Regions from separate parts of the Providencia hangzhouensis genome, predicted to be linked through region 4. Evidence: predicted binding sites of a transcription regulator. Region 4 holds the regulator's gene; each other region holds the start of a gene.
The links. The regulator CRP, encoded in region 4, controls carbon source genes, mostly activating them, when cyclic AMP is high. The targets are predictions, from matches to a motif close to ATGTGANNNNNNTCACAT.
Positions count from the first base shown of each region.

Region 1: a site for CRP is predicted at 2,688-2,705, ahead of PZ638_RS12100 (NupC/NupG family nucleoside CNT transporter). Genes of this name have one in related genera too.
Region 2: a site for CRP is predicted at 5,261-5,278, ahead of deoC (deoxyribose-phosphate aldolase). Genes of this name have one in related genera too.
Region 3: a site for CRP is predicted at 3,151-3,168, ahead of deoC (deoxyribose-phosphate aldolase). Genes of this name have one in related genera too.

Region 1 is NZ_CP135052.1:2,676,335-2,683,983, reverse strand. Features, by position in the region: gene zntB (zinc transporter ZntB) at 1-540, shown strand, start outside; gene ttcA (tRNA 2-thiocytidine(32) synthetase TtcA) at 801-1,715, opposite strand; gene PZ638_RS12100 (NupC/NupG family nucleoside CNT transporter) at 2,947-4,134, shown strand; gene PZ638_RS12095 (nucleoside hydrolase) at 4,158-5,081, shown strand; gene PZ638_RS12090 (hypothetical protein) at 5,310-5,450, shown strand; gene catA (type A chloramphenicol O-acetyltransferase) at 5,536-6,177, opposite strand; gene PZ638_RS12080 (helix-turn-helix domain-containing protein) at 6,368-6,610, opposite strand; gene PZ638_RS12075 (aspartate/glutamate racemase family protein) at 6,935-7,630, opposite strand.
Region 2 is NZ_CP135052.1:579,970-587,618, forward strand. Features, by position in the region: gene PZ638_RS02460 (inverse autotransporter beta domain-containing protein) at 242-2,425, opposite strand; gene rnz (ribonuclease Z) at 2,660-3,574, shown strand; gene deoR (DNA-binding transcriptional repressor DeoR) at 3,617-4,396, opposite strand; gene deoC (deoxyribose-phosphate aldolase) at 4,452-5,120, opposite strand; gene rbsK (ribokinase) at 5,289-6,218, shown strand; gene fucP (L-fucose:H+ symporter permease) at 6,327-7,634, shown strand.
Region 3 is NZ_CP135052.1:694,635-702,283, forward strand. Features, by position in the region: gene PZ638_RS02970 (patatin-like phospholipase family protein) at 1-588, shown strand, start outside; gene PZ638_RS02975 (TatD family hydrolase) at 581-1,366, shown strand; gene PZ638_RS02980 (NupC/NupG family nucleoside CNT transporter) at 1,672-2,955, shown strand; gene deoC (deoxyribose-phosphate aldolase) at 3,430-4,209, shown strand; gene deoA (thymidine phosphorylase) at 4,258-5,580, shown strand; gene deoB (phosphopentomutase) at 5,633-6,856, shown strand; gene deoD (purine-nucleoside phosphorylase) at 7,157-7,649, shown strand, end outside.
Region 4 is NZ_CP135052.1:329,149-336,797, forward strand. Features, by position in the region: gene yihA (ribosome biogenesis GTP-binding protein YihA/YsxC) at 1-138, opposite strand, end outside; gene ppiA (peptidylprolyl isomerase A) at 462-1,034, shown strand; gene PZ638_RS01460 (aminodeoxychorismate synthase component II) at 1,466-2,041, shown strand; gene PZ638_RS01465 (aspartate aminotransferase family protein) at 2,171-3,403, shown strand; gene PZ638_RS01470 (hypothetical protein) at 3,464-5,041, opposite strand; gene crp (cAMP-activated global transcriptional regulator CRP) at 5,233-5,865, opposite strand; gene PZ638_RS01480 (OsmC family protein) at 6,222-6,623, shown strand; gene PZ638_RS01485 (phosphoribulokinase) at 6,714-7,583, opposite strand.

The DNA of each region.
Region 1 (7,649 bases), 2.2 Mb from region 4:
GAGGTTGCTGATTCTATTACAGATGAAATAAGTGATTTTACGGATTCTTTGCATGAGCGTTTAATTGATATGGAAGATTTCATATTAAATAGCCAAATTCCTGAGAGAGGGGAATTAGCATTACTTCGTAAACAAATTATTGTGATACGCCGTTATATGGCTCCACAGCGAGATATGTTTTCCCGTTTAACAACAGAAAAATTGCTTTGGTTAGATGAAACCAATCGTCGTCGAATTCAAGAGATTTCTGACCGATTAGGACGTTGTATTGAAGATCTCGATGGTTTTATTGCACGTACAGCGATTATTTCTGACGAGATAACGAATATGATGACTGAGATGATGAATCGGCGCATTTATACAATGTCATTAATGGCCATGATATTCCTACCAACAACTTTTTTAACGGGGCTGTTTGGTGTGAATTTAGGCGGGATCCCTGGTAATGAGTTCCGTTTTGCCTTTAGTGTATTTTGTGTTTTATTAGCCGTTTTAATTGGAACCGTTTTGTGGTGGTTAAGAAAAAGCCGATGGCTCTAATATTGATGACTTATTTGCGATAACCGGACCTAGTTTGAGATAAATCAATAAAACTACTGAGGTTTTAGTGCAGTATTAGTCCTGCAGGTGAATGCAACGTTGAGCGATGAACGTTGTGCTCCATAATTGTAGTTTTTCTCATATTGAGTTCTTATACAGAATAATTGACCACTGTAATGCCGATGTATTTTACATCGGCTTTTTTTTGCATCTAATCCGAGCAAAAATAACCTCCATACGAGGAGGTTATCAATAAATGTTTATTTAACTTCAATAATATCAAGGCGTTCTGCTGTAAAGTCGGGCTTATCATCTTCATCTATAAAAGGTTGAAGCGGTAGCTCCTCTTTGTCAAACGCAAGATCTCCGCCATTGATAACTTCATCTCCATGAGAAATATTTTTGAAGTCAAATAATTCGGTATCACATAAATGAGACGGTACAATATTTTGAGTAGCACGGAACATTGTTTCGATACGGCCGGGATAGCGCTTATCCCAATCACGTAGCATCTCTTTAATAACTTGACGTTGCAGGTTTGGTTGAGAACCACATAGGTTACATGGAATAATTGGAAAATCTTTAGCCTGCGCAAAGCGTTCTATATCTTTTTCTCGACAGTAAGCGAGCGGGCGAATGACAATGTGTTTTCCGTCATCACTCATCAATTTAGGGGGCATACCTTTTAACTTTCCACCGTAAAACATATTCAAGAACATAGTCTGTAAAATATCATCACGGTGGTGACCAAGAGCAATTTTAGTTGCTCCTAATTCAGTAGCCGTACGATACAAAATTCCACGACGTAAACGCGAGCACAGTGAACAGGTTGTTTTCCCTTCAGGAATTTTTTCTTTTACGATCCCATAGGTATTTTCTTCAACAATTTTGTACTCTACACCAAGTTTATCAAGGTATGCAGGTAAGATATGCTCAGGGAACCCGGGTTGCTTTTGATCTAAATTAACCGCAATTAATGAGAACTGGATTGGGGCACTTTTTTGCAAGCTTTGCAGGATGGAAAGTAGTGTGTAACTATCTTTACCTCCAGATAAGCAAACCATTATCCGGTCACCGTCTTCAATCATATTAAAGTCAGCGATTGCTTGGCCAACATCGCGGCGAATTCTTTTTTGCAACTTATTTAAGTTGTACTGTTCTTTATTGGTCGTCATTCTATAGGTTCTGCTACTGGGGTTTATGTTGCTGATGGATAATTGTACATTTGGTTTTTAAATTATTATTGTTTTATGCTTAAAGCCTAATCAGCGAGAGTTATAAAAAGAGGCTCATGATAGCAGAACATGAGGGAAGAGTGATACCAGTTCGATAAAATAGGTGAAAATTGGTGTCCATCCTACTTTAATAGAGACACACAAACTTAGAGTTTTCTAACTGTTGACGATATGCCTCCGGTGGAAGCTGATTTAAACTTTCAAGTGCTCTGATGATATTTTAGCCTGCAATGATGTATCAACCAAAATGCGCTAAGCATTCGTGTGTTTCTTCATTAATAATATTGAGTGTTTTAACGTATTTACTGCAATATAAATTTTCGTGCATGAAACCTAATGCCCCTTGAGTATTTGAGCTTTTTCATGATGACATCTGCAAATTTTAGGTCAGAAAATCTAATTATAGCTGCCTTATTCAGATGTGAGTTAACAATACTATTGTTTTTATGCCTAGATACAGAACCAATAAATTTTTCAATTATTACTTTCCATTTTTTGGGGACTAAAGTATCTATTTTTGAGCTAAAATAATATAGCTGTATTGAGTTTTTCTTATTCTTATTTAGTATAAGCAAGGTAAATAAGTAATAAATATTTATCCCACTAGCTATTTTATATTTTTAGTAGTCACTAGAAATTTTAGTAACTTAATAAATTGTTAATCACGGTAAGAATTATATGGGCATTATAAAGCCTATGTTTATAATATTTAGATAGAACATATTCTTCTATTTAAACTTAGCAAGTTTTCCAGTGCAGTGGTAAAGAGAGCGAGATAGAGTGAATGTATAATTGCAGAATCATTAGAATTTAACGCTTAATAACAATAAGATATTGAAAAAAATTATAAGGTAACTAACGCTCTGAGTTATTTGTGAAAAGAAAAAGCTTTATTTTAAGTATGGCTTACAAGTGCGACATGATTCACATTTTAAGAATTATGTGTTTAAAAATACAAACTAGGAGAGTTTATTTGAATTATTATGTTCCTGAGTGTTTGGCGCTTGAACTATAAATATAATTATAAATTGAATGTAAATGCTTAAAATCGTACCTTTAAGCAAGGTCATATATATTGATATTAAAAATTATTTTTTTGCTTTTAATTAGTGGGTTAAGGAGACATTAAATCAACTAATCATAATTAAAATCTATTAACATGGTGATATTTATGAAATACCTTATATTCTTTTTTAGTCTAATATTTGTTTTTCTTATAGCATATTTGCTTAGTTTTAGTAAAAAAAATATAAAACATAAACTTCCATCTATACTAACATTGTTAACATTGGAGATTATTGTCGCGTCTACCATGCTAAATACTACCATTGGGCTTACTACTCTTGACGGTATAGCATCAGGTATTCATTATATAATTAATTATGCTAATAAGGGGATTGATTTTGTTTTTGGAGATATAAGCAGTAAAACTTCTATGGTTTTTGTTGTTGTAGCTCTTTTACCTTTGATTTTTATTTGCTCTATAATTGGAATATTTAAATATATCGGTGCGCTAGATTTAATTATTAATACTATAGGCTTTCTAATTAACAAAATATCTAAAGTTGGAAAATTAGAGTCTTTTGCCGCTATTAGCGCTGTGATAGTCGGAATGATGCCTGCTTATGTATCAATTAAAGATTACATTCCAAGGCTATCTAAAGCACAGATGTATACTATTGCTGCATGTACTATCTCAACAGTAGATATCGCATTGCTAGGCGCATATACACAAATGGTTGAGCCACGCTATGTTTTTATTGGTGTTAGTCTCAATTTTTTTAGTACTTTTATTATTGTTTCTATTATTAATCCAAGTGAACCCACAAATATCACAACTTGTCCTTTGGGGGCAAATAAAGGTGAAAGGGGCTCATTTTTTGAGGTATTGACAGATCACATGCAGGATGCCTTTAAGCTTATTCTTGCAATTGTTCCCATAATTATCGGTTTTGTCGCCTTAATTAGTATGCTGAATGATGTTTTTTTAAATATTTTAGGAATTAGTTTTCAAGGAATTCTTGGTTATATTTTTTCACCTTTAGCTTTCATTTTGGGTAGTTCATGGGATGAAAGTGTTACTTTTGGAACAATTATTGCGACTAAAATTTTATCGAATGAGTTTGTTGCTATGATTGACTATATGAAATTAACAAGCATTACACCACGAACGGATGCAATTATGTCCGTATTTTTAATATCATTTGCAAATTTTGGCTCTATCGGAATGATTATCGGTTGCGTTACAAGTATAAGCCGAGAACATGGAAAAATGATCGCATCAAATAGTTTTAGATTGATTGTTGGCTCAACTTTAGTCAGTTGTTTATCAGCGACTATTGTTGGTATTTTTGTATAACATATAAATCAAGGAGTAATAGAATGAACAAAATAATAATTGATTGTGATCCTGGTGTAGATGATGCTGTGGCCATTTTTTTAGCCTTAGCTTCTCCAGAAATAGAATTAATAGGCATAACCACAGTTGCAGGTAATGTAGAATTAGAAAAGGTTCACAATAATGCACGACAATTACTTGCGTTAGCAAATAGGCAGGATATTCCTCTAGCAAAAGGTTGTGAGCGTCCACTAATGTCCAAAAGTGGGAGTAAAACTCATGTTCATGGTACTGATGGTCTAGCTGGAGTATTGCTTCCCGCATCAGATTATCCAAATTATTCTGGTCACGCCGTAGATTTTATTATTGATACGGTAATGTCAAACCCAGGTGAAATAACATTATGCACAATAGCATCTCTTACTAATATAGCCGTCGCTATCATCAAAGAACCAAAATTAGTTGATAATGTAAAAGACATTGTAGTCATGGGCGGAGCTGCATTTACACAGGGGAATATAACGCCAGCTGCTGAGTTTAATTTTTATGTAGATCCTCATGCTGCTCATATCGTTTTTGATAGTGCACGCCATATTACTATGCTTGGTTTGGATGTAACAAGTAAGGCTGATATAAGGGCTGGTTTGTGTAGTCCTTTGGAAAAAGGTGGCCTTATCGCTCAGACTGTTGCAGAAATGTGTCGAAGATATGCAGAGTTTGACCCATTTCTCCATGATCCCTGCGTTATTGCATACCTCATTCAACCTGAAATTTTTTCAGGTATTGACGGTTCAATTACTATCGAATATGAGTCTAATAAATTATTCGGTCATAGTTTTGCTTACACATCTACCTCCATTAATCATGACCCAAAAGCTAAGTATAATGAAGCTAAATGCAAAATTATTACTGACGTTGATACATCGAAATTAATATCTTTAATTACAGAACGTATTATAAATCTTTGAGGTAAAGAGTACCAACTAGAGCCTCGGTTGATAATTATTTAATATAATGGAGCTTACCATAGGTAATGGCCCAGTTTTTTAAGTTATGATTATTCTATGCTTAAATTTTAATCAGTGAGATTTATCAAAAGATGAAAATCTGTTAGGGGATAGTGTCTTCGCTATAGCCTTTATCTTATTGTATAAGCGCCAATGAGAACTTAATGTATAGAAAAATATGGAGGAAACATGCCTGCAACTGATCCTATTGAATTGATTTTTTCTTTACTCGCCAACACCATTAAAATGGTGATTACTCCAACGGAATATCTTATTCAAAGTGACGCTATTGGGGATGCCATTTACATAAGCTTATTATTTTTGAATTAAAGATGATGAGAGTATCCATTTAACGAGGTTAATTTCCTATAAATGAAGGAAGGCTAGCTTCCTTCATGACTGAGAGTAATCTAGGCTAATGGGTTAATTCGTCACATAGCTTTTGTAAAGTAGTTAAAAACTGACCTACATGGAAGCCATCACAAACTGCATGATGCACTTGTACAGCTAGAGGAAGCCACATTTTATTATTCTCACTATAGTATTTTCCCAAAGTGAAAATCGGGGTAAAAACATTAGTAATATCTGCAATATTTAGATTAAAACTGTCGAATGAAACCCAAGGCAAAGATGACACATAGAAGACATTTTCAACTTGCTGTGGTTGAGGGTGCAAATCGAGATTATCTTTATGCAACGTTAATTGCTGGTGGTAGTTCTCCATAAATGTTGTTATTTCTGAAGAATACTTGCACCATAATGAAGAAAAAGTTTCGGTATCTTTGTGGAAGATAGTAAAACTAGGGTGCACTTCATCCCATAAAATTAGTTCATCATTTTTTTTTGCAAACCTAAATTCTTTATAGGTATTAACTACCCGTGATAATAAATAAATCACTGATGGATAAAATTCATAACCATTTGAATCTATATATCTTTTTAGGTTTGTGATATCTATCTTAGTTGTTAAACTAAACCCACAATTTATGGTTTTTTCGTAAATATTGTAATGTTCTCTACGTAACCATGTCTCTATATTAAATTTAGTATAATTCATAATTTTCCCTTCTAATAAGTTAATGTTACTGATATTAGAAGGGAGGTTTCTCCGCTTTTGATTGGCTCATAGTGATTTCTTATCTCGTGTTGAAGTTATGTTTGTATGTTATCTAGCTTATTTTTGCTTGTCGAGGCCTATACCTTACTCTTTCAATGTAAAGCACAATTTGCACGATAGTGAAATATACTTATGTACATGGTTGTGCGTTGACGTAGGTTTCAAATAATGTTTTAACATCTACATTCAATGTGTTAGATATTACCATAAGATGTTCAATGAATATGGAAAGGCTCCCATCTTCATATTTTATGTATGACTTTTCAGAGATAGATATTAATTCTGCCATTTTTTTTGTCGTAATTTGATGCTCTATACGTTTTTGTTTAATAAATTTGCCCAACACGGCATTACCAACATTATTTTTATTCATAGTGATCCATTGTCAATTCGATAATAAATTTTTTTATTATCTTAGAAGAAAATTAATATTCAATGGGTAATAATCTGTAAATTTAAGATAGATGAACTAAGGTGAATAAGTATAAATGATATTTATAAGATTAGCTCAGGTATAATTAACAACAGGGAAAGATATTATTATACATTATGATCTAAAGATGAAGTTTAATGGGTGCAAAATTCTTTTTAATAGTATTAAATGAAATTTTGCACTAGATAATATGTTAATTTTGATACTATTCTTTAACAATGACTATATTTAACAATAGTTACTAAAGAAAGGATTTAATGTTGGTTAAACAGATAGTGCGACTTCTACTGTTTTTTGAGCATGAATGGCAGTAGTATCAAATATTCCTACGGTCGTATCATTCTGATTAACTAGTAATGTTATCTCGGTACAGCCTAAAATAATACCTTCAGCCCCGTTTTCTACAAGGGATGCCATTATACGCTGATATTCTTTTTTAGATTTGTCATTTATTATCCCTAAACATAGTTCATTATAGATAATATTATGAACTATTTTCCTATCTTGCTGGTTAGGTATTAGTACATCCACGTTAAATTTTTCAATTAATCTTTGCTTATAGAAGGGTTGCTCCATAGTAAAAGCGGTACCTAGGAGTCCAATTTTTTTTATACCTGATTGTATAATGCGTTCACCCGTCGCATCAGCAATATGTAATAAAGGAAGACCTGTTTGAGATTCAATTTGTGGTGCAACTTTATGCATGGTATTTGTGCAAAGAACAAGGAAATCAGCACCTGCAAGCTTTAAACTCTCTCCTGCATCAGCTAAACACTGGCCGGCTAAATCCCATCGCCCGCTAGATTGATATTGTTCTATTTCAGAAAAATCAACGCTATATAAAACAATTTTAGCCGAATGCAGGCCACCTAGTTGTTGTTTGATACCTTCGTTAAGCTGTTGATAGTAAAGTAACGTTGATTCCCAACTCATGCCGCCAATAAGGCCTATTGTTTTCATTTTTTAGTTCCTATTATTG
Region 2 (7,649 bases), 250 kb from region 4:
CCCTACAAAACAATTCTCTCGCTAATATGAAAGCGTTTTTCTCGGTTGGGAATAGATATTACTTGAATAAAAACAATTTATTAGCTTAAAAAATTCGGTGTTTGATTGGTATAATAGTCAACCTAGTCACAATGCAATTAAGCCATAAACTAGGCTAGCGGAATGAAAAATGCCCCTGTTAAGGGGCTAATTTTGACGCTGAAAGAACCGCTAAATTAAGTTTGTTTTATTATGGGCAATATTAGCTTATTTTTTGAAATAGTTGCCTTAGCAAACTTAACGGCGTGCGTGTAGGCCTATTTTGCTTATTTACTGGAGATCTGAAAAGAGTCCCAGTACTTGGGTGAATATTTATCGTAGATCCATTCCTTAGAAAGTTAACTTGTATTGTTCGACTATCGCCATTCAGGGTGGCAATGATATTTATAGAACCTTCGACTAAGCTGCTGATTTCTAATTCTGTATTTCCATATTCATCAGTCAATTTAGTTGGTGTGATAACGGCATTTGGTGCTTCAAAGTGAACACGTGCCCCTGCGATGCTTTGTCGGCTATTATTCACAATATGCAGTTTAATTTTGTTTTTACTGATCCCATCTGCCACTGCATTGTTTTGAATGATATCAATGCTACCAATAAATGACTGGCTAATATCGGATTTAAAGTTATACATTTCAGTCATTTCTGTACCATGCTCAATATTTGCTTTTATTGCATAACTTCCTGATACCAAACTAGTAAATTGAATGGAAGCTTCACCTTTACTGTTAGCGATGATGCTATGGGATTGGTCAGAAACTGATTTTTCTGCCTGAGCCTTCCACATAAAATGATTAAGTAATGAATAATATCCCGTATTTTTTTGATTAATAGAATTAAGATTTGCAGGCAATGTGAAATTGACTTTCGCATTGGGTACTGGGTGGCCAAGAGTATCTTTAATTACTACAGTGAATATATTTGTATTTTTACCATCAGCGACAGCATTATTTCTTTTTGCGGTATTCTTATGGGTGATAGTGAGAGCGCCTGTGTTGGTAACTTCAATTAACGTTTCTGCTTGTGGTGAGACATTTCCATTAGTGTCATAAGCCGTCACGGTTAAGCGATAAAGATTGAGTTGTGAGTTTTTAAATGAATGATTGGCAATTTTATAAGACGGTAGTTTTACTGAACTTTCTCTGCCATTAAGGTGTATTTCCCCCCCAGCGGCTATCAATTCAGGGGCTTCTATCACTATTTTTTCTAGCGGGTATTTCGTGGTTAAATTGCGGATAATAGAAAGTTCTTCTCCTGTCATACCCTGAATAACTTTCGGTAATGATAATGAAATTAAGCTTTTCTTTTGGTATTCCAACACAATGTTGTTATTACGGTTAATAAAATCATAACGATTGCTGGAAATATGGCGAGTGGCCGCTACCGCCGAAGTATCAAGATGTTGCGCTAAGCTCCTTCCTAGCAACCAATTAAACGCCACTTTTGCATTTGTCTCATTTGTTCCACTATTGCCTATTTTATGTTCTGCATTTATTGCGAGCAGGGGAAATGGAGACCAATTGACGCCGACGGTAGCCGCCATTGGGTCTTTCTGGCGCTCATTTTTGCCAAATAAAGCGACGTCATCTCCGTAATATTGTTCCAGTTTTAGGTTTGCACCTAAATTCGCATACGTGGATAGCCAACCTTCAAGTTGAATATCCCAGCCGTTGGCGGGGCGTGCGTTATAATCATCGGCTAATTCGGATGCACTGCGCCAAGTCGATAGTCCCAAATAGCTATTCGCACTCATTCGAACGTAATCTTGAGCATATTCCACACCAAACCCTAAGCGCGAATAGTAATGGGATAAATCATGATCAAAGAAAGCATTTACCCCTATCATGCTATTTTGTTGGAAATGACGTAAACCAATACCGTTATTGGTCTGTAGCCGGCCATCAGTACGGTGAATACTGTGCTGAGAAAATAACAACAAATCTTGCTGTTCATACCAAGGTACTAACCAATCTAATTGAGAGGTCTTAATTGACAATTTTTTATCGAGATTAATATTTAGCCTGGCATTACCGGCTTTGGATAACCAATGTGTTATTTCATCCGTCGCCATATTTGCGGCTTTATGGCGAGCGTAATCTTGTGCCATATCTGCCAGATTTTTGGTGTTTTTTTCTTCAGAAGCAAAGTTTGCGGCATTTTGTCCATATTCCGCTAAAAAACGTTCAGTACTATCTTCAGGTTGGAGGACTTCGGGTTGGGTTCCTTCAAATTGAATGGCCTGACTACCGAGTGTAGGTAAATCGTCTAAATGGACGATTTGGGCATAACTTGGCACCATTGGCAAAATAGCCGTAGACCAAATTGCCGTAGAGAGGAGCAAACTGTTCGGTAGTTTAGGTTTCAATTTTGACGAAGGGGGATTCATCGAACATATTCCTGATATAAATATTAATATCGCTATTTTCAGGGCAGACAATGATCAGTGCTTGTGAATTGATCGGATGAATATGGAAATACGATTTGTATATTGGAAATATTTGGAATAACTGGCTTTGGTTGATAATCAAAAAATACGGAATACTATACAGATTAAAATAAATGATTTTTTTATTGGAAAAAATCTTACCATAATAAAAACAACAAATTAGATGAGGAAGTTATGGAGTTAACATTTTTAGGAACCAGTGCTGGGGTGCCGACAAAAGAGCGCAATGTCACCAGTATGATATTAAATTTGGTCGGTATCCGTAAAAGCTACTGGTTATTTGATTGTGGCGAAGGGACACAACATCGCATTTTAAATAGCCCATTTAAAACGCCAAAAATTGAGAAAATATTTATTACCCATTTACATGGTGACCATATTTTTGGTCTACCCGGTTTGTTATGTAGCCGCTCAATGGGTGGAGCGACAGACCCACTGACTGTTTATGGTCCAAAAGGGTTAAAACACTATATTGAAACGGTATTAGCCGTGAGTGTGTCTTATATGACATACCCGTTGGAAATCGTTGAAATTGAAACTGGGCAGTTATTTGATGATGGGGAGTTAATTGTGACGGCTTATGCTCTTGACCACCGTGTTGAGTGCTACGGCTATCGTATTGAAGAGCACCCAAAAAGTGGTGCATTAGACGCAGTCAAATTAGCCAATGACAATATTCCTCGTGGCCCTTGGATGCAAGCGCTTAAAGCGGGTGAAACCATTGTTCTTGATGATGGGCGAGTCGTGAATGGGACTGATTACCTTGGTGAGCCTGTTCCCGGTAAAGTCGTTGCGATTTTTGGTGATACTCAACCGACAGAACAAGCACTGGAGCTTGCGAGAAATGCCGATGTGATGATCCATGAAACCACCTTAGAGGCCGAATTTGCACAAAAAGCTAATGAGCGTGGCCACTCGACTACAGTACAAGCGGCGGAGTTAGCACGTGCTGCTGGGGTTAAGCGTTTTATCGCAACTCATATTAGTGGTCGCTACGTGAGTGAAGATATACCAAGATTGCTTGCAGAGTGCCAATCGGTGTTCCTCGCAACAGAAATTGCAGAAGACTATTTAACCGTGAAGATTTAATGTTAGCGGGCAAGATATTGTCCGCTAAATCTATTGGCGATTTTAATAAATTACTTTCACAAAGCCATTACGGCAATATGTTTCATATTCATCAGAAAGCTGCCTATTTGTGACTATCACATCAAATTGTGATAATTCCCCCATATTGGCGGTCGCGACTTCATCGAACAGGTTATAAGGGGCGAGTAAAATCTTACGGATAGATTTTTCCATCGCTTTTTTCTTCATTGGTAAATCATCGAGATTATAGCAAGTTACGCCAAAATTTCCGTGCACGCCAGCCGCTGAAATAAAGGCTTTTTTAGGGTTGATTGAATCAAGTAATGAAGGGAGTGAAGGGTTGTAAAAAGAATCACTTTTAGGGCGATACTCCCCACCACATAAAAGTGCGGTGGCATTTTTCTTTTGGCTAAGGGCGAGAAAAACGTTATGTGAGTAACAAATGCCAGTGAAATTAATCTCTTCGGGGATGAGTGAAATCAAGGTGGCCATTTCAATGCCATTATCAAAGAAAATCACATCATCTTCTGTCACCATACTAGCGGCAAGATTAGGGATATATAATTCTTCGGTTTGGTCAGGGGTAAAAACATCGGCTTGCGGCTCTTGGGTAGCTAAGTTGGCTGGTTGGGTAACAGAAACAATATAGCCGCCAAGGAGTGACATAGGAATGGGGCCTTCTGTGTCTGCGCTGAGATCTCGTCGGATAGTCATCTCTGAAACTTCGAGTATTCTAGCGGCTTCTTTTAAATGAATGCGTCCTGAACGTTTTAAACATTCACTTAAACGGCGAAGGCGTTCTTTTTGTTTAGTTTCTATCACCCTACAATCCTTTTTAAATGCACAAAATTGGCGCGGTTAGACCGCGCCCCATCACTTAGTAGTCACTCGGCTTGGTCGCCGTTCCTGTGACAATTGCTACACTCGCGCTGGCACCTACACGGTTTGCGCCAGCTTCAATCATTTTAATTGCGGTTTCACGGTCACGCACACCACCGGAGGCTTTTACACCGACTTCATCACCAACCACTTTACGCATCAGGGCGACATGGTGCTCTGTTGCACCCATTGTACTGAAACCTGTTGAAGTTTTCACAAAACCGACTTTAATTGTGCGGCAAATTTCACAAACTTGTGTAATTTCTTCATCAGTTAATAGGCAGTTTTCTAAAATAACTTTTAATGTTGCTTTACCGCAGGCTGCAAATACCGCTTCGATATCACGACGGACAAAGTCTAAGTCGCCACTTTTTAGCATGCCAATGTTGATAACCATATCGACTTCATCAGCGCCACGGCGGACAGCTTCTGCGGCTTCAAATGCTTTGGCTTCAGTTAAGCATGCCCCTAGTGGAAAGCCTACCACACAGCAAACTTTAACGTCGCTGTTTTTTAAAAGTTCGCTGGCTAAAGGAACATAACCTGTGTTCACACATACAGAGGCAAAATGGTGTTCAGCAGCTTCCGTACACAGTTTAGTAATATCGCTGACAGTCGCATTCGCAGCAAGTAAAGTGTGATCAATATATTTTGCTAAGTCTTGCATTTTCAACTTTCCTATATAAATGTGGGATAGACAACAAAGAATGAGGAAATGTGGTAGATATAACACTTGATCATTCGTTATTCGAGATCCTAATCACAAATGATATTTTTGCAACATGATAATGTTACTATCATATCATTATGTGATTTATTTAACACGAGGGACATTATGGATATAGCAGTTATTGGTTCAAACATGGTTGATTTGATCACTTATATCGATCAAATGCCAAAAGAAGGCGAAACGTTAGAAGCGCCAGCTTTCAAAATTGGTTGCGGCGGTAAAGGTGCGAACCAAGCGGTTGCTGCTGCTAAGTTAAATTCAAAAGTGATCATGTTAACCAAAGTCGGCGATGATATTTTTGCAGATAATACGATCCGCAATCTTGAGTCTTACGGTATTAACACCCGTTATGTGGAAAAAGTACCTTGTACCTCAAGTGGTGTCGCGCCTATTTTTGTTAATCAAAATTCATCAAATAGCATTTTGATCGTCAAAGGGGCGAATAAATTTTTATCCCCGGAAGATATCGATCGCGCAGCGGAAGATCTGAAAAAATGTAAATTGATCGTCCTGCAATTAGAAGTCCAGCTTGAGACGGTTTATCACGCAATTTCATTCGGCAATAAACATGGGATCCCAGTGTTGCTCAACCCAGCTCCAGCGCAACGTACGCTCGATCTCGATTTTGCTTGCCGATGTGATTTCTTTGTACCTAATGAAACGGAATTAGAAATTTTAACCAATATGCCAGTAGACACGATGGATAACATCCGTCGTGCCGCACAGTCTTTGCTGGATAAAGGGTTAAAAAATGTCATCGTGACATTAGGAGATAAAGGGGCGTTATGGATGACTCGCGACAGTGAGTTACATATACCCGCAATTAAAGTGAATGCCATTGACACCAGTGGTGCAGGGGATGCCTTTATCGGCTGTTTCTCTCATTACTATGTCCATACGGGGAATATTGAAGAAGCACTGAAAAAAGCAGTGATGTTTTCGGCCTTCAGTGTGACAGGGAAAGGGACTCAATCTTCTTATCCAAGTGTTGAGCAATTTAATGAATTTGTGCAAATCAACACAGCTAATGAATAGCTAAATAATAATAGTCCAACGTAGCTATATACCCTTTGAATAATTAAGTGGTCATCAGAGCCACATAGCCACTCATCGGGTATAAATTATAAAAATATAAGGGTTACTATGAACATTAAGAACATCACTCAGTTACCGGATGGCTACCTGAGTAAGACTCCTCTATTCCAATTTATCCTACTATCGTGTCTGTTCCCATTATGGGGATGTGCTGCAGCATTAAATGATATTTTAATCACACAGTTTAAAAGTGTCTTTGAACTCAGTAACTTCGCCTCTGCTTTAGTGCAAAGTGCATTCTATGGCGGTTATTTCTTAATCGCTATTCCAGCGTCGTTAGTGATCAAAAAAACCAGTTATAAATATGCCATTATGGTGGGGCTGATCCTATACATCGCGGGTTGCAGTATGTTCTTCCCTGCGTCTCATATGGCGACTTACACCATGTTCTTGGCAGCTATTTTCGCCATTGCGATTGGTTTAAGCTTCCTTGAAACCGCAGCAAATACATATAGCTCAATGATAGGGCCTAAACAATACGCGACATTGCGTTTAAATATTAGCCAAACTTTCTACCCAATTGGCGCAGCGGGCGGGATCTTGCTAGGTAAGTATCTGGTATTTTCCGAGGGGGATAGCTTACAAAACCAAATGGCAGGAATGAATGCGGAACAAATTCATGAATTCCGTTTAGCCATGTTGGAAAATACCCTCGAACCTTACCGTTATATGATTATGGTATTGGTTGTGGTAATGATCTTATTCCTTATTACCAAGTTCCCTAAATGTAAAGTGGCAGAAACGCAAGATCATAAGCGTCCTACTGCATTAGAAACCTTAAAATATTTAGCGAAAAATAGTCGCTTTAGAAAAGGAATCATTGCCCAATTTTTATATGTCGGTATGCAAGTGGCTGTGTGGTCATTTACCATTCGTCTCGCATTAGAGATGGGGGATATTAACGAACGCGATGCCTCAAACTTTATGGTGTATAGCTTTGCCTGTTTCTTTATTGGGAAGTTTATCGCCAATATTCTAATGACTCGCTTTAATGCAGAAAAAGTCCTAATTATCTACTCGGTGATTGGGGCGTTGTTCCTGATTTATGTTGCGTTTATTCCGAGTTTCACTGCGGTGTATGCAGCGGTCATGGTGAGTATTTTGTTTGGACCTTGCTGGGCAACCATTTATGCAGGTACTTTGGATACCGTTGATAATGAGCATACCGAAATGGCTGGGGCGGTCATTGTGATGGCGATTGTCGGTGCTGCGGTTGTTCCTGCCGTTCAAGGCTATGTCGCAGATATGCTGCACTCATTACAACTTTCATTCCTCGTTTCCATGCTGTGCTTCGTGTATGTCGGTATTTACTTCGTTGGTGAACGCCGCTTTAAAGCCAAACAAGCTGCAAAATAGTGCTCAAATTGGGTA
Region 3 (7,649 bases), 370 kb from region 4:
TATCGTGAAGGTGTCGAATTTGATGGCACGCTTTACCAAGATGGTGGCATTAGTGCTGCTATCCCAGTTGAAGAGGCATACCGCCGCGGTGCAGAGACTATTGTGGTGATCCGTACCGTTCCTTCCCAAATGTATTTTACCCCTGAATGGGTGAAAAGAATGACTCGGTGGCTGGAAGGGGATAAAAATGGCCTACAACGTATGGCCGCGATGCTAAAAGTTCATCTGAAAAGCTACCGTAGAACACAAGAATTTATTGAAAACCCACCAAAAGATGTACAGGTCTTTGAGATTTATCCACCTGTTCCACTGAAAAGTAGTGCGCTGGGTAGTAAGGTATCTTCGCTTAATCAAGATTACCATACGGGGCGCCGGTGTGGTCGCTATTTTATTGCAGCACTGGGTGATGCCTTTGACCACAACACAAATCGCTTTAGCCATACTTTGGCACAGAAAATTGAGTCTAACCCATTAGATATTCAGCTTGAGCCACAAGTACCGAATGAGCTCATTCCTGAATTGGCGGCGGAGCCTGTTACCTCAATGCCTTTGGCCGCAATATCCGCAAATGAAAATCGTGATGGCTAAACGTCAATTTATTGATACTCATTGCCATTTTGATTTCCCACCTTTTAGTGATTCCTTCACTGAAAGTTTGCAGCTTGCTCAACAAAGTGGGGTGAGTGATATTATCATTCCTACAGTGAGTATGGATAATTTTGCACGAGTTTGGCAACTGGCACAGCAGTACCCGCAGCTGCATGCCGCTATGGGGTTTCATCCGTTATATTTGAGTCAGTTTCAAGAGCAACATATTGATATATTGACTGATTATCTAGCTAAAAAGAATAAAAAGTGTGTGGCGATAGGGGAGATTGGGCTTGACCTCTATATGCAAAACCCGCAATTTGAGCGCCAGCAAGTGGTGTTGTCCGCACAATTAAAGTTAGCGAAACAGTTTGATTTACCAGTTATTTTACATTCACGTAAAAGCCATGACCCATTAGCTGCGATGCTACGTCGTTTTGATGTCCCAGCTCGTGGCGTTGTGCATGGTTTTGCCGGCAGTCTATCTCAAGCCCAAGCCTTTGTTAAACTTGGCTATTATATTGGTGTTGGTGGCACAATTACTTATGACAGAGCGAATAAAACTCGCCATGTGATGTCGCAACTCCCTTTGACTTCATTATTATTCGAAACGGATGCCCCTGATATGCCAGTTTCAGGTTTTCAAGGCGAACCAAATCGTCCTGAACGTATTGAGTGGGTTTTTCGTTCATTATGTGAGCTTCGCCACGAATCCCCTGCAGAAATAGCCCAACAACTTTACAACAATAGTTTGTCGTTATTTAATCTCACCAAGTAAAATCGCATACGGAATCATAAATAATATTTATATAATTTCACTAATTGGCTATTAAAATCTATTTAGTTTTTATTGTGCTTAATTGGGACTTTAGTGCCTTTACAGATTAAACTGAATAGTTTTTGTGACTTTTGTCACATTATGTGAATTTTTGTTGTTTATTGCAGTATGTATTTGTGATGAGTATTGCGGGTTATTGGTGATGACTAGGTATAATCATCAAATTAAGAGTCAAGGTGACTTACACGTTTCCTTATATATCAACCTAAAATAAAGTGAACAGGGATCCTTCCATGCAGCTCATTATGAGTATTATCGGAATGGCGGTACTTATCGCGATAGCTATTCTATTTTCCAGCAATCGCCGAGCAATTAGACTACGCACAGTTGGCGGCGCATTTTTAATTCAATTAGCCATTGGTGCATTTGTTCTTTATGTTCCAGCGGGGCGTAGTGTGCTCCAAGGGATGTCTGACGCGGTTTCTAAAGTTATTGGATATGGTCAAGATGGGATGAGCTTCATCTTTGGCGGCCTTGTTTCCGATAAAATGTTTGAACTGTTTGGTGGCGGTGGCTTTATTTTCGCTTTCCGCGTTTTACCAATTATTGTTTTCTTCTCATCATTAATTGCTGTCCTTTATTATTTAGGGATCATGCAGTTAGTGATTAAAGTTCTTGGTGGTGGTCTGCAAAAAATATTGGGAACCTCAAGAACAGAATCGTTATCTGCAACAGCAAATATTTTTGTTGGGCAAACGGAAGCACCATTGGTTGTTCGCCCTTATATTGCAACAATGACGACATCAGAGCTGTTTGCCATTATGTGTGGTGGTTTAGCTTCTGTAGCGGGTTCAGTTTTGGCCGGCTACGCCCAAATGGGTGTACCAATGGAATACCTGATTGCTGCCTCCTTTATGGCCGCTCCAGGTGGTTTATTATTCGCCAAACTGATGGTTCCAGAAACAGAAGATGTAAAAGATAGGGTTGATGCGACAGATTTAGTCGCTGAAGATGAACGCCCTGCCAATATCATTGATGCGGCCGCTTCTGGGGCATCATCAGGGATGCAACTAGCGCTGAACGTGGGGGCAATGTTATTGGCCTTTATCGCTTTGATTGCATTGATCAATGGCATCTTAGGTGGTATTGGTGGCTGGTTTGATTATCCACAATTATCACTGGAATTATTATTAGGTTGGCTATTTGCCCCAATCGCATACTTGATTGGTGTGCCGTGGAGTGAAGCGACAATTGCCGGTTCTTTTATCGGCCAAAAAGTTGTTGTGAATGAGTTTGTCGCATTCATGAACTTCGGTGAATACATGAAAGCGGATGCTGAAGTACTGGCGGCAGGTAAACAAGTGCTTTCCGACCATACTAAAGCGATTATTTCGTTTGCATTATGTGGTTTTGCTAACCTTTCATCCGTCGCTATCTTACTCGGTGGTTTAGGCGGAATGGCGCCAAATCGCCGTGGTGATGTCGCTCGTTTAGGTATGAAAGCGGTTATGGCTGGTACCCTGTCTAACTTAATGAGTGCAACCATTGCTGGCTTTTTCTTGACGTTAGGCGCAGCAGCCGTAATTTAATTTATATTTGCTATCAGCTAATCCAATTAAACGGAAGGGGATTAATCCTTCCGTTTTCATTTTGATTCGTTATATTCTTTTATGACTTTTTATATCAATCGTAAATTTTCAACTATTCTTAACTTAGTCAATCAATGATAAAGAAAATATTGAAAAAGCCATTTGAGAGAAGAATTGATGGCGATAGATGGTATAATTTGATCTATATCACATTTTTTATTTTAATAATGTAACATTCAGTCGATTAATGTGATTTGTAGCACATAAAATGGCATCATTCCATGGTCAAATAGGCATTAGTAAGCTGCTATGGAACTGCTAGTTCTCAGAGTCTAGGACTCTAGGGCATGATGCGGTGAGAAGGATCTCAGCTGCTCAGTTCGGAAAGAATCCGACTAGCATCTTTAAGGAACCAAGCCCGCTCGCCAACAAAGAACGTGTCGTTCTGAAGAATTAACAACGTTGGAGAGTTATATGACTGATTTAAAAGCGGCCGCACAACGCGCGCTGTCACTTATGGATTTAACCACTTTAAATGATGACGATACTGATGCGAAAGTCATCGCACTGTGTCATCAGGCGAAAAGCCCAGCAGGCAATACCGCTGCAATCTGTATTTACCCTCGTTTTATTCCCATTGCACGTAAAACATTACGTGAGCAAGGCACTCCAGATGTGCGTATTGCAACGGTTACGAATTTCCCACACGGTAACGATGATATTGATATCGCATTAGCTGAAACCAAAGCAGCAATTGCTTACGGTGCGGATGAAGTTGATGTTGTTTTCCCTTATCGTGCGCTGATTGCCGGTAATGAACAAATTGGTTTTGATTTAGTGAAAGCCTGTAAAGACGCTTGTGCGGCTGCGAATGTGTTGCTGAAAGTAATCATTGAGACAGGTGAGTTAAAAGATGCAGCACTAATCCGTAAGGCTTCTGAAATTTCAATTAAAGCGGGCGCTGATTTTATTAAAACCTCGACAGGTAAAGTACCTGTTAATGCAACATTAGAAAGCGCGGAAATCATGATGCAAGTCATCCGTGATATGGGCGTTGAAAAAACAGTCGGCTTTAAACCTGCTGGTGGTGTACGTACCGCAGAAGAAGCAGCAGAATACTTAGCGTTAGCGGGACGAATTTTAGGTGACAATTGGGCAGATAGCCGCCACTTCCGTTTTGGTGCTTCTAGCCTATTAGCAAATTTATTAAATACGCTAGGTTTTGACGTTAAAAAATCAAGCAGCAGTTATTAATTTTCGCAATATTGTTAGCCGATAAATTCGACTTTAAAGGAGAATATTGTGTTTCTGGCACAAGAAATTATCCGTAAAAAACGTGATGGTAAGCCATTAAGCGAAGAAGAAATTCGTTTCTTTATCAATGGTGTTCGCGATAACTCAGTTTCAGAAGGTCAAATTGCTGCATTGGCAATGACTATCTATTTTAATGATATGACCATGCCTGAGCGCGTTGCATTAACGTTAGCAATGCGTGATTCAGGTACGGTTCTGAACTGGAAATCACTCAACCTCAATGGCCCATTAGTTGATAAACACTCAACTGGCGGCGTGGGTGATGTGACTTCACTGATGCTTGGCCCTATGGTCGCTGCTTGTGGCGGTTATGTACCGATGATCTCAGGCCGTGGTTTAGGCCATACTGGTGGAACACTAGACAAGCTTGAAGCGATCCCTAATTTCGATATCTTCCCGGATGACCTTCGTTTCCGCGACATTATCAAAGATGTCGGGGTGGCAATTATTGGGCAAACTAATTCATTAGCACCTGCCGATAAACGTTTCTATGCGACCCGTGATATTACAGCGACAGTGGATTCAATTCCGCTAATTACCGCTTCAATCTTAGGTAAAAAATTGGCTGAAGGCCTTGATGCTCTGGTGATGGACGTTAAAGTCGGCTCAGGCGCATTTATGCCAACTTATGAGAAGTCAGAAGAGTTGGCTGAGTCAATTGTGAAGGTCGCTAATGGGGCGGGTTGTAAAACTACGGCATTATTGACTGACATGAATGAAGTGCTAGCTTCCAGCGCAGGTAACGCAGTTGAAGTTCGTGAAGCGGTTCAATTCTTAACGGGTGAATACCGTAACCCACGTCTTTATGAAGTCACCATGGCGTTATGTGTAGAAATGCTGGTATCTGGTTCATTAGCAGCAAACCGCGAAGAAGCACGCCAAAAATTACAGGCAGTATTAGACAATGGTAAAGCGGCAGAAGTGTTTGGCCGTATGGTAGCAGCTCAAAAAGGGCCTGCTGATTTTGTTGAAAATTACAACAAATACCTGCCGACTGCGGTACTGAGCAAAGCCGTTTATGCACCAAAAGATGGCATTATCACGCAAATGGATACACGTGCGCTGGGAATGTCCGTAGTGACGTTAGGCGGTGGTCGCCGTAAAGCGACAGACCCAATTGATTATAGCGTTGGTTTGAGTGATATCGCTGCGTTAGGCGCCAAAGTGGATACCCAAACGCCACTGGCAATTATCCATGCAAATAGTGAAAAAGCGTGGGAAGAAGCGGCGAAAGAAGTGCGTGAAGCGATGGTGATTGGAGACAAATCTCCTGAAACAACACCAATGGTTTATCGCCAAATCAGCGAGTAATACAAATAGATTTTAGTGGTATATCGTTTTAAAAATACCGCAGGAGAAAAATATGAAACGCACATTTATTATGGTTTTGGATTCCTTTGGGATCGGTGCAGCACATGATGCACATAAATTTGGTGATGAAGGTTCCAATACATTGGGTCACATCGCAGATGCTTGCGCCCGTGGCGAAGCGGATATTGGTCGTAAAGGGCCTCTGCATTTACCTAATTTAACAAAATTAGGTTTAGGTAAAGCAGGAGAAGAATCAAGCGGTTCATTCCCTGCAGGTCTTGACCCTAATGCAGAAATTATTGGTGCGTATGGTTATGCGAGCGAAATTTCTTCAGGCAAAGATACGCCATCAGGCCACTGGGAAATCGCAGGTGTTCCTGTGTTATTCGATTGGGGATATTTTTCTGATGAAGAAAATAGTTTCCCTCAAGAGTTACTGGATACGTTAGTTGAGAAAGCGAATTTACCGGGTTACTTAGGTAACTGCCACTCATCAGGTACGGTTATTTTGGATCAACTGGGTGAAGAGCATATGAAAACCGGGAAACCTATTTTCTATACCTCTGCTGACTCCGTATTCCAAATTGCGTGTCACGAAGAAACTTACGGCTTAGATAAACTGTATGAGCTGTGTGAAATTGCGCGTGAAGAGTTAACCAAAGGTGGTTATAACATTGGCCGTGTTATCGCGCGTCCATTTGTTGGCGACAAAGCGGGTAACTTCACACGTACAGGTAACCGTCATGATTTAGCGGTAGAGCCACCAGCACCAACCGTATTGAAAAAATTAGTTGATGAAAAACAAGGTGAAGTTGTTTCTATCGGTAAAATTGCGGATATTTACGCTCATGTCGGTATCACCAAGAAAATTAAAGCCACTGGTATCGATGCGCTATTCGATGCAACGGTAGAAGAAATGAAACTGGCAGGTGACAACACTATCGTTTTCACTAACTTTGTGGACTTTGACTCTGCATATGGCCACCGCCGTGATGTGGCAGGTTATGCTGCGGCATTAGAATTATTTGACCGCCGTTTACCTGAACTAATGAAATTAGTTAAAGAAGACGACATTCTAATTTTAACGGCAGACCACGGTTGTGACCCAACCTGGCCAGGTACAGACCATACCCGTGAGCACATCCCAGTGTTGATTTATGGTCCAAAAGTGAAACCAGGTTCATTAGGTCACCGTGAAACTTTCGCAGATATTGGCCAGACTGTCGCGAAATACTTTGATTTGTCGCCGATGGATTATGGTAAACCAATGCTCTAACACCCATTACCCGTCATACTTTGAGCTGTAGCGGTGTTGGCTGCATAAAATCCCCCTAGTCACATACTGATGTATGCTCATAGGGATGATTTTCTTTGCCGCCTAGCTACAACTCAAATTATTTAGGGTAATAGGTAAGTATGAAAGGTAGTGAGCGAGCTATTGAAGGGTAATAAGCTAGCTGTAGTTCGTTGGCTACGATTCAAATTGCTTAGGCCAGTAAGATACAGATTATTAATAATAAGGTGGGAAGCCACCTTATTCATTTGAAAATATTTAATCGTTTAAAGGGAAATAATCATGGCAACTCCACATATTAATGCAGAAATGGGTGATTTCGCTGATGTCGTTCTGATGCCAGGCGATCCATTACGTGCAAAATACATCGCTGAAACCTTCCTTCAGGATGTTCGCCAAGTCAATAATGTGCGTGGCATGTTAGGTTTTACAGGGACTTATAAAGGTCGTAAAATTTCTGTTATGGGTCACGGTATGGGGATCCCTTCATGCTCCATTTATGCGAAAGAACTGATCACTGATTTTGGTGTAAAAGTGATTATTCGTGTGGGTTCATGTGGCGCAGTAATGGATGACGTAAAATTGCGTGATGTTGTGATCGGTATGGGCGCTTGTACTGATTCACGCGTTAACCGTCAACGCTTTAAAGAAAATGATTTTGCAGCGATCGCAGACTATGACTTAGTTCATAATGCCGTTGAAGCAGCAAAAGCAAGAAACGTGAATGTACGTGTGGGTAACCTATTCTCAGCAGACCTATTCTACTCACCAGATC
Region 4 (7,649 bases):
GTTTAACGCACTGGATTTCCCCGCATTAGAGCGGCCAGCAAAAGCCACCTCAATTCCAGTATCTTTAGGTAGATGACGGATATCGGGTGCACTGATGACAAACTTTGCCATCTGGTAGTTATGATTTTTAATTGCCATTTGTCGTTCTCCCTGAGTTAGCCTCAAAAGGCTCGGGGATTATAGCTTTGCTTAGCGCTTCCCGACAACTCGAAATCTCCTCTCAACCGCTTTTCTCTTGGAATCAGGTAATATTTTTCCTGTGTTGTGAGCCGCGCAATTGTAATAATAGAAAAATAGCCATTATTCATGACGCCTTTTGCTGAAAGTGGTCTAGAATTTAACGCATTTGATGCACTTTTGTTTTTGGGCGTAAATATAGGTAAATCTTCAGCATTCTTGTTAGCTTCACTCTAGAATTGCTTGATTGCAGTTGTAATGAGCTATAACGAAAGGGACCTTACATGTTAAAACGAATTTTTGTGCCACTTTTGGCCGTCTGCGCAATGAGCGCATCTTCTCTTGCTTTATCTGCGGGTGAGACTTATGTCAAGTTAGTCACGTCGGCGGGTGATATCGAATTAGAACTGAATAGTAAAAAAGCCCCTGTTACGACAGAAAATTTCGTTCAGTATGTTAATGAAGGTTATTACAACGGAACTACTTTCCACCGTGTTATTCCAGGTTTTATGATCCAAGGCGGTGGCTTTAATAAAGATTTACAGCAAAAGCAAACCCGTGCCCCAATCAAAAATGAAGCAGATAATGGCTTACGTAATTTGCGCGGTACTATCTCTATGGCACGTACTGCAAATAAAGACAGCGCAACGAGCCAATTCTTTATTAATGTTGCTGATAACGCGTTCTTAGACCACGGACAACGTGACTTCGGTTACGCCGTATTTGGTAAAGTGGTGAAAGGGATGGATGTTGCAGATAAAATCTCTAAAGTAAAAACGGAAAATGTAGGCCCATATCAAAATGTTCCTGTAGAGCCAATTACAATCATTTCTGCTGAAGTGATTAAAAAGCCTTAGTGATTAAAAAACAGTAGTAATTAAAAACTATCGTGTCGAATACAGTGGGTAGGTTGCTTTAACGTGCCCACTTTTTTTAAAATCCGCTTTTCCTTCCCCTTTGAGTTTCTCTTCATTCACTATGTTAGTTAAAATGTGTCAGCGCTTACTACGTTTTAATAGCCTTTTATTTCATTGTATTTAAAGTAATTCTTAATCAAAATGTGAGCTTGTTATAGGAATGTAAATATAGTTCCATGATTTTTATATGGAAATTTTTTTTGAGAAAAAATAATCATTGACTTAAATAGGCTATTTTCCTGCTTTGGCTGTGCTATGATAGCCGCCCTTATTATTTTTATGGTGTTTTAATCATCGTTCTGATTGCCAACACAATAAAAATATGCATAAGAAATAATACATAATGATAAAAATCAGTCGGATAGGCTAATATGCTTCTACTTATTGATAATTACGATTCATTTACTTACAACTTATACCAATACTTTTGTGAATTAGGGGCTGAAGTTGTTGTAAAACGTAATGATGAAATTACCATCGAAGAAATTGAACAGCTTTCGCCTACACATCTTGTGATTTCACCTGGGCCATGTACACCGGATGAGGCTGGCATCTCCCTTGAGGCGATAAAATACTTTGCAGGTACGCTTCCCATTTTAGGTATTTGCTTAGGGCATCAAGCCATTGGGCAAGCTTTTGGTGCATCAGTTGTTAAAGCACGAGAAGTTATGCACGGTAAAACCTCTGCGATTCACCATAATCATCAAGGGGTATTCAAAGGCTTGAACCGGCCCTTGACGGTGACACGTTACCACTCTCTGGTAATTGCGGCAGAGACACTCCCTGTTTCTTTTGATGTATCAGCATGGTCACTGAATAATGGTGATGTTGATGAAATCATGGGAATACGGCACAAAACCTTGCCTATAGAAGGCGTTCAGTTCCATCCTGAAAGCATTCTGAGTGAGCAAGGCCATGAATTACTAAATAATTTTCTAAAATATTAATTTATAAATCTGGTTCAGAATAAATTAATTATGCATATTATGCCCTTTGCTATTGCTCTTTTTTGATTTTTTATTCATATTTAATGATTATATTTTCATTATCGCATTAAATAAGAGCAGGTGAGGGGTATGTCAGAACAATACGCAGCAGCAGAACAACACGCAGTTAATCGGCAGACTTTCGATCAAGTTATGTTGCCTATTTTTTCGCCGGCGGAATTTATTCCAGTTAAAGGTGAAGGTAGCCGTGTCTGGGATCAGCAAGGTAAAGAATATATTGATTTTGCTGGTGGGATCGCGGTTCTTGCTTTAGGGCATTGTCACCCTAGTTTGGTGGCTGCTGTGCGTGAACAAAGCGAAAAGCTATGGCATGTCAGTAATATTTTCACCAACGAGCAGGCGCTAAAGTTAGCACAAAAACTTACGAATGCGACATTTGCTGACCGTGCGTTTTTTGTGAATTCAGGCTCAGAAGCTAACGAAGCCGCGTTTAAATTAGCGCGTCGTTACGCTATCACCAAATATAACCCATATAAAACGAAGATTATTGCTTTCAAACAAGCCTTCCATGGGCGCACATTATTTACCGTTTCGGTGGGCGGGCAAGCGAAATATGCAGATGGTTTTGGGCCAAAGCCTGCGGATATTATTCATGTGCCTTTTAATGACCTGGATGCGGTCAAAGCGGTCATTGATGAAAATACCTGTGCTGTGGTGTTAGAGCCCGTACAAGGGGAAGGTGGTGTCACCCCTGCGACATCAGAATTCCTGCAAGGAGTTCGCAAGCTATGTGATGAAAATAATGCATTGTTGATTTTTGATGAAGTACAAAGCGGTATGGGGCGTACAGGTAAATTATTTTCTTATATGCATTACAACGTTGTGCCTGATATTTTAACCACGGCAAAAGCATTGGGTGGCGGTTTCCCTATCAGTGCAATGATTACTACTGAAGAAATTGCGAAAACGATGGAAGTGGGTTCGCATGGTACCACTTATGGCGGTAATCCATTAGCTTGTGCAGTAGGTAATGCGGCGTTTGATATTATTAATACAGAAGATGTATTAAATGGCGTTCAAAAGCGCCGTGAATTGTTTATTGCTCATTTGAATAAGCTTAACGATAAATACCACATTTTTTCTGAGATCAGAGGAATGGGGCTCTTAATTGGTGCTGAGCTTGACGGCAAACTATTGAACCGCTCGAAAGATATCCTGCAAGCCAGCGCAGTAGAAGGGCTGATGATGCTCAATGCAGGCACTAATGTTTTACGTTTTACGCCTTCGCTGATTATTTCGGAAGAAGAAATTAATAGCGGCATGGCGAAATTAGAAACGGCAATAGAGAAGTTACTGAGTTAATGATTAATTGAAAGTTGCAGAGGCATTAATGTCTCTGCAACTAGTTCCTTAAGCAAGCGGTTATTTATTATCCAAGAGGCTTAATTCAGATTGAAGGTGAGATATATGAGCTTCTTCTTTGACTATTTCTGTCATAAGGTTTTTTATATCTTCTAATGTTTTTTGTGGGTCTTGCAAGGTATACTCTAAGCTTTTAGCTTTTGGTATTTTATTTTTAGGGATTATTGTTTGTTCTTCTTTACTTTGCGATAATTTATATCCATTACTAATAAATTGTTTGCGAGCTTTTGATTTTTCGGTGTGGCGTATTTTGATATTAGGCTTTTTTTTTCTAATAATTGATTTTTCTTTCCGATCTAAATTATCTGTTATTTTAGATTTTGTGTGGTTTTCGGAGGTGGTTAAATTAACCACTGTTTCTTTCTTCTTGTTTTCTGAACTATACCCAGAATCGACAGAATTCTCTGAAACATAACCAGATAAATTAGAGTTTATACTTTCATTACTCGAATAAAAATTAATGCTTGAATTCTGATGGTTATCACTAAAAAATTCATTAAATATTGTTTTTGCATTTTCACTGATAATATCAGAGTCTGACTTATTTATTATGCGAGTTGCATCATCAATAATATCTTGTGAATACGCTTGTTTAACAAGTTCGCTACTCTCTGTATTTAGACTTTCATCTTGTGCTTTATACCAGTCAATACCATCATTGTCCCAAGCTAGTTGTTTATTTGTGGTAGATTCATTGAAATGATCTTCTAACGTGCTAATGGCTGATTCCATTTTATTAAAAATATTTCCGCACTCTTTATTTTTGTCAGGTGATGGTTCAGTAGAGTCTAGAGTATTGATATTATTTAATTGATTATTATCTTGAAATACTTCTTTATTCGAATCTTTAATTTTTTCGTGTTTTTTTATTAAATTTTGACTGGTTATAGTAGTTTTATCTATAATCTTAGCCTCGCCATTTTCAAATTTAACGCATAGTTCTTCCTTTTTATTTGTTTTAAAAACATCTCTGAACTTGCGAATACTTTTTTCATGAATGGATTTTATTTTATATTTAAAATTAGATAGCATACCTGCGGAACGGTTTAAATGAAAATCTACAAACGTTGAGGTTTCAACGTTGTTTTTTTTACTTGTTTGCATTGGTAAGTCTTCCTGAGTTTTATGGGTAATTGAATGGTCTTCTACTGGGGTAAAATTTTTTTCTATTTTTCTCGAATTTTTAAATATGAGGGGATAGCGAGAAACTAAGCTCTGATCTTGAGAACTAGGCATATTTTTAAAAAAATCAAGGCTAGTCTTGAAATCGATAGAGCGGATGTCAATATTTTTATTTTTTTGAGTTTCAAAAATAGTTTTATGCTTAGGATAAAATGTCTTATGAGTTGGCTGGGTATTAGGTAGCAAACTTCCTATATTTAATGAAGATACAAAGTTTTCACGTGGTGTCTTTTTTATCTGTTCTGTAGGTTGTTTCACTAATGTGGGGGAATTTACAGATGCTTGATTTGCATATTGTAAGTTTTCAAAAAAGGTTTTATTCTTAATAAAATCTTTTTTGTTATTTTCTAATTGTGGCGAAATAACTTGGTTTTTTGTGCTAGTAATAGTGCGCATATATAAAATCTCGGATGATTAATTATTAATTATTTTATATAAGTATATTTTAATTAATATCAAAAAACGCGAGTGTGCTAGAAAGTCAATAAAGGGGCCATAAGCAAAGAAATGAAAAACAGCGCTATATCATTGATATACCGCTGTTTACAATAATAGCCCAGCCAAAGGTGGCCAGGCTGAAAGGTTAATTAACGTGTGCCGTAAACCACAATTGTTTTACCATGTGCAGAGATCAGGTTTTGGTCTTCTAACATTTTCAAAATACGGCCAACTGTTTCACGGGAACAACCCACGATTTGGCCTATTTCCTGACGGGTAATTTTGATTTGCATACCGTCTGGATGTGTCATCGCATCAGGTTGTTTGGCTAAATTTAATAGAGTTTGAGCAATACGGCCTGTAACGTCTAAGAATGCGAGGTTACCGACTTTCTCAGATGTTGTTTGTAGGCGACTAGCCATTTGCGCAGAAAGGCGCATTAAAATATCAGGGTTAACCTGAATCAATTGACGGAATTTTTTATATGAAATTTCAGCAACTTCGCAGGCGATTTTTGCTCTAACCCACGCAGTACGTTCTTGCCCTTCTTCAAATAACCCAAGCTCACCAATGAAATCCCCCTGATTCAGGTAAGAGAGGATCATTTCTTTGCCTTCTTCATCTTTAATTAAAACAGCCACCGAACCTTTAACGATATAGTAAAGGGTTTCTGCTTTCTCACCCTGATGGATAAGAGTGCTCTTGGATGGATATTTATGAATATGGCAGTGTGACAAAAACCATTCAAGAGTAGGGTCTGTTTGTGGCTTGCCGAGAACCATTAGCGTTATCCTCTGTATGTTATTGCAGCCATTCGGAAAAACGTACTAGAAAGGCTGGCTTTAAAGTCACTAGCTTAGCATATTAATTTGCCTTATATACCTTTAAATAATCAAGGGGCTGATTACTTCAGCGTTTTTGATTGCTCTTGGTAACGCAAATTGATATCAACACTATAATATGATCAATTAAACTGTTGAGTTTTGATCTTAATCCTATCAACTAAGTATTGTTTGTAGCATATTCAATAAAGAAAGTCTTCCCTGTATCGCTTCAGCCAAATAAAGTTGATATAACATTCCTTATATCTATGGAACAATGTAGCCTTTAAACCGATTTCATTTCAAGGGGAAATACAATGGAAGCAAGAGTAAAGTGGGTTGAAGGGCTTTCTTTCTTAGGAGAGTCTGCGTCTGGGCACCAGGTGATGATGGATGGCAATGCGGGTGATAAAGCCCCAAGCCCAATGGAAATGGTGTTAATGGCAGCGGGGGGTTGTAGCGCAATTGATGTCGTTTCGATTTTGCAAAAGGGCCGCTACGATATTACGGATTGTGAAGTTAAATTAACCTCACAACGTCGTGAAGAAGCCCCTCGTTATTTTGTGAAAATCCATTTGCATTTTATTGTGACAGGGAATGAATTAACGGAAAAAGCAGTCGAACGTGCCGTTCAACTTTCTGCTGAGAAATATTGCTCAGTCGCATTGATGTTAGAGAAAACCGTTGAAGTCACACACAGCTTTGAAATAAAAAACTAAAAATAAATTTAATTTTTATTAATATATTTGAATTGAAAGATGCTTACCTTAATTAATGATAAGCATCTTATTTTTTAATCAAAAAATAATTTAACTGTTGTTCTTTTGATTAATTAGTTTTTCGACTATTGGTGCCATAATTAATTCCATTGCTAAACTGAGTTTCCCTCCTGGGACGACAATTGTATTCATTGCTGAAATAAAAGAGCCGGATATCATTGACAGCAAATAGGGGAAATCAATTTGCTCTAGCCCACGAAAGCGGATCACAATAAAGCTTTCGTCTTGTGATGGGATAGCTTTAGCCGAAAATGGGTTAGAGGTGTCTACCGTAGGAACGCGTTGAAAATTGATATGGGTGCGAGAAAATTGTGGCGTGATGTAATTAATATAGTCCCCCATTGAACGTACAACAGAGTCCATAACCGCTTCGCGGGAGTGCCCTCTCTCTGTGGTATCGCGGATCAATTTTTGGATCCATTCGAGGTTGACAATAGGGACAACACCTACAAGCAAATCAACATGTTGTGCAACATTATGTTCTGGAGTGACAACGCCACCATGCAGCCCCTCATAAAATAAAATATCTGTTTTGTCTGGTAGCGGCTCCCAAGGGGTAAATGTCCCAGGTTGCAAGCCATACGGTACCGCTTCATCATAAGTATGTAGATATTTACGGGACTGCCCACAACCTGTTTTTGCATAGTCGATTAAGGTTTGTTCAAGCAACGCAAAATCATTCGCTTCGGGGCCAAAGTAACTGATGTGCCGGCCTTGTTCTCTGGCTTTACGGATAGCCATATCCATTTCAGGGCGTGTATAGCGATGAAAGCTATCCCCTTCTAATGTTGCTGGTTGGATATTTAATTGGTGAAAAACTTTACGAAATGCTTGGCTAGTTGAGGTTGTGCCAGCTCCGCTCGAACCAGTGATAGCAATGATTGGGTGCTTTTTGGACATCGTGGACTCCCTGTGTTGCGCTTATAAGCACTATTTTAATCAATAGTGCATGAAGCGGATTAACGG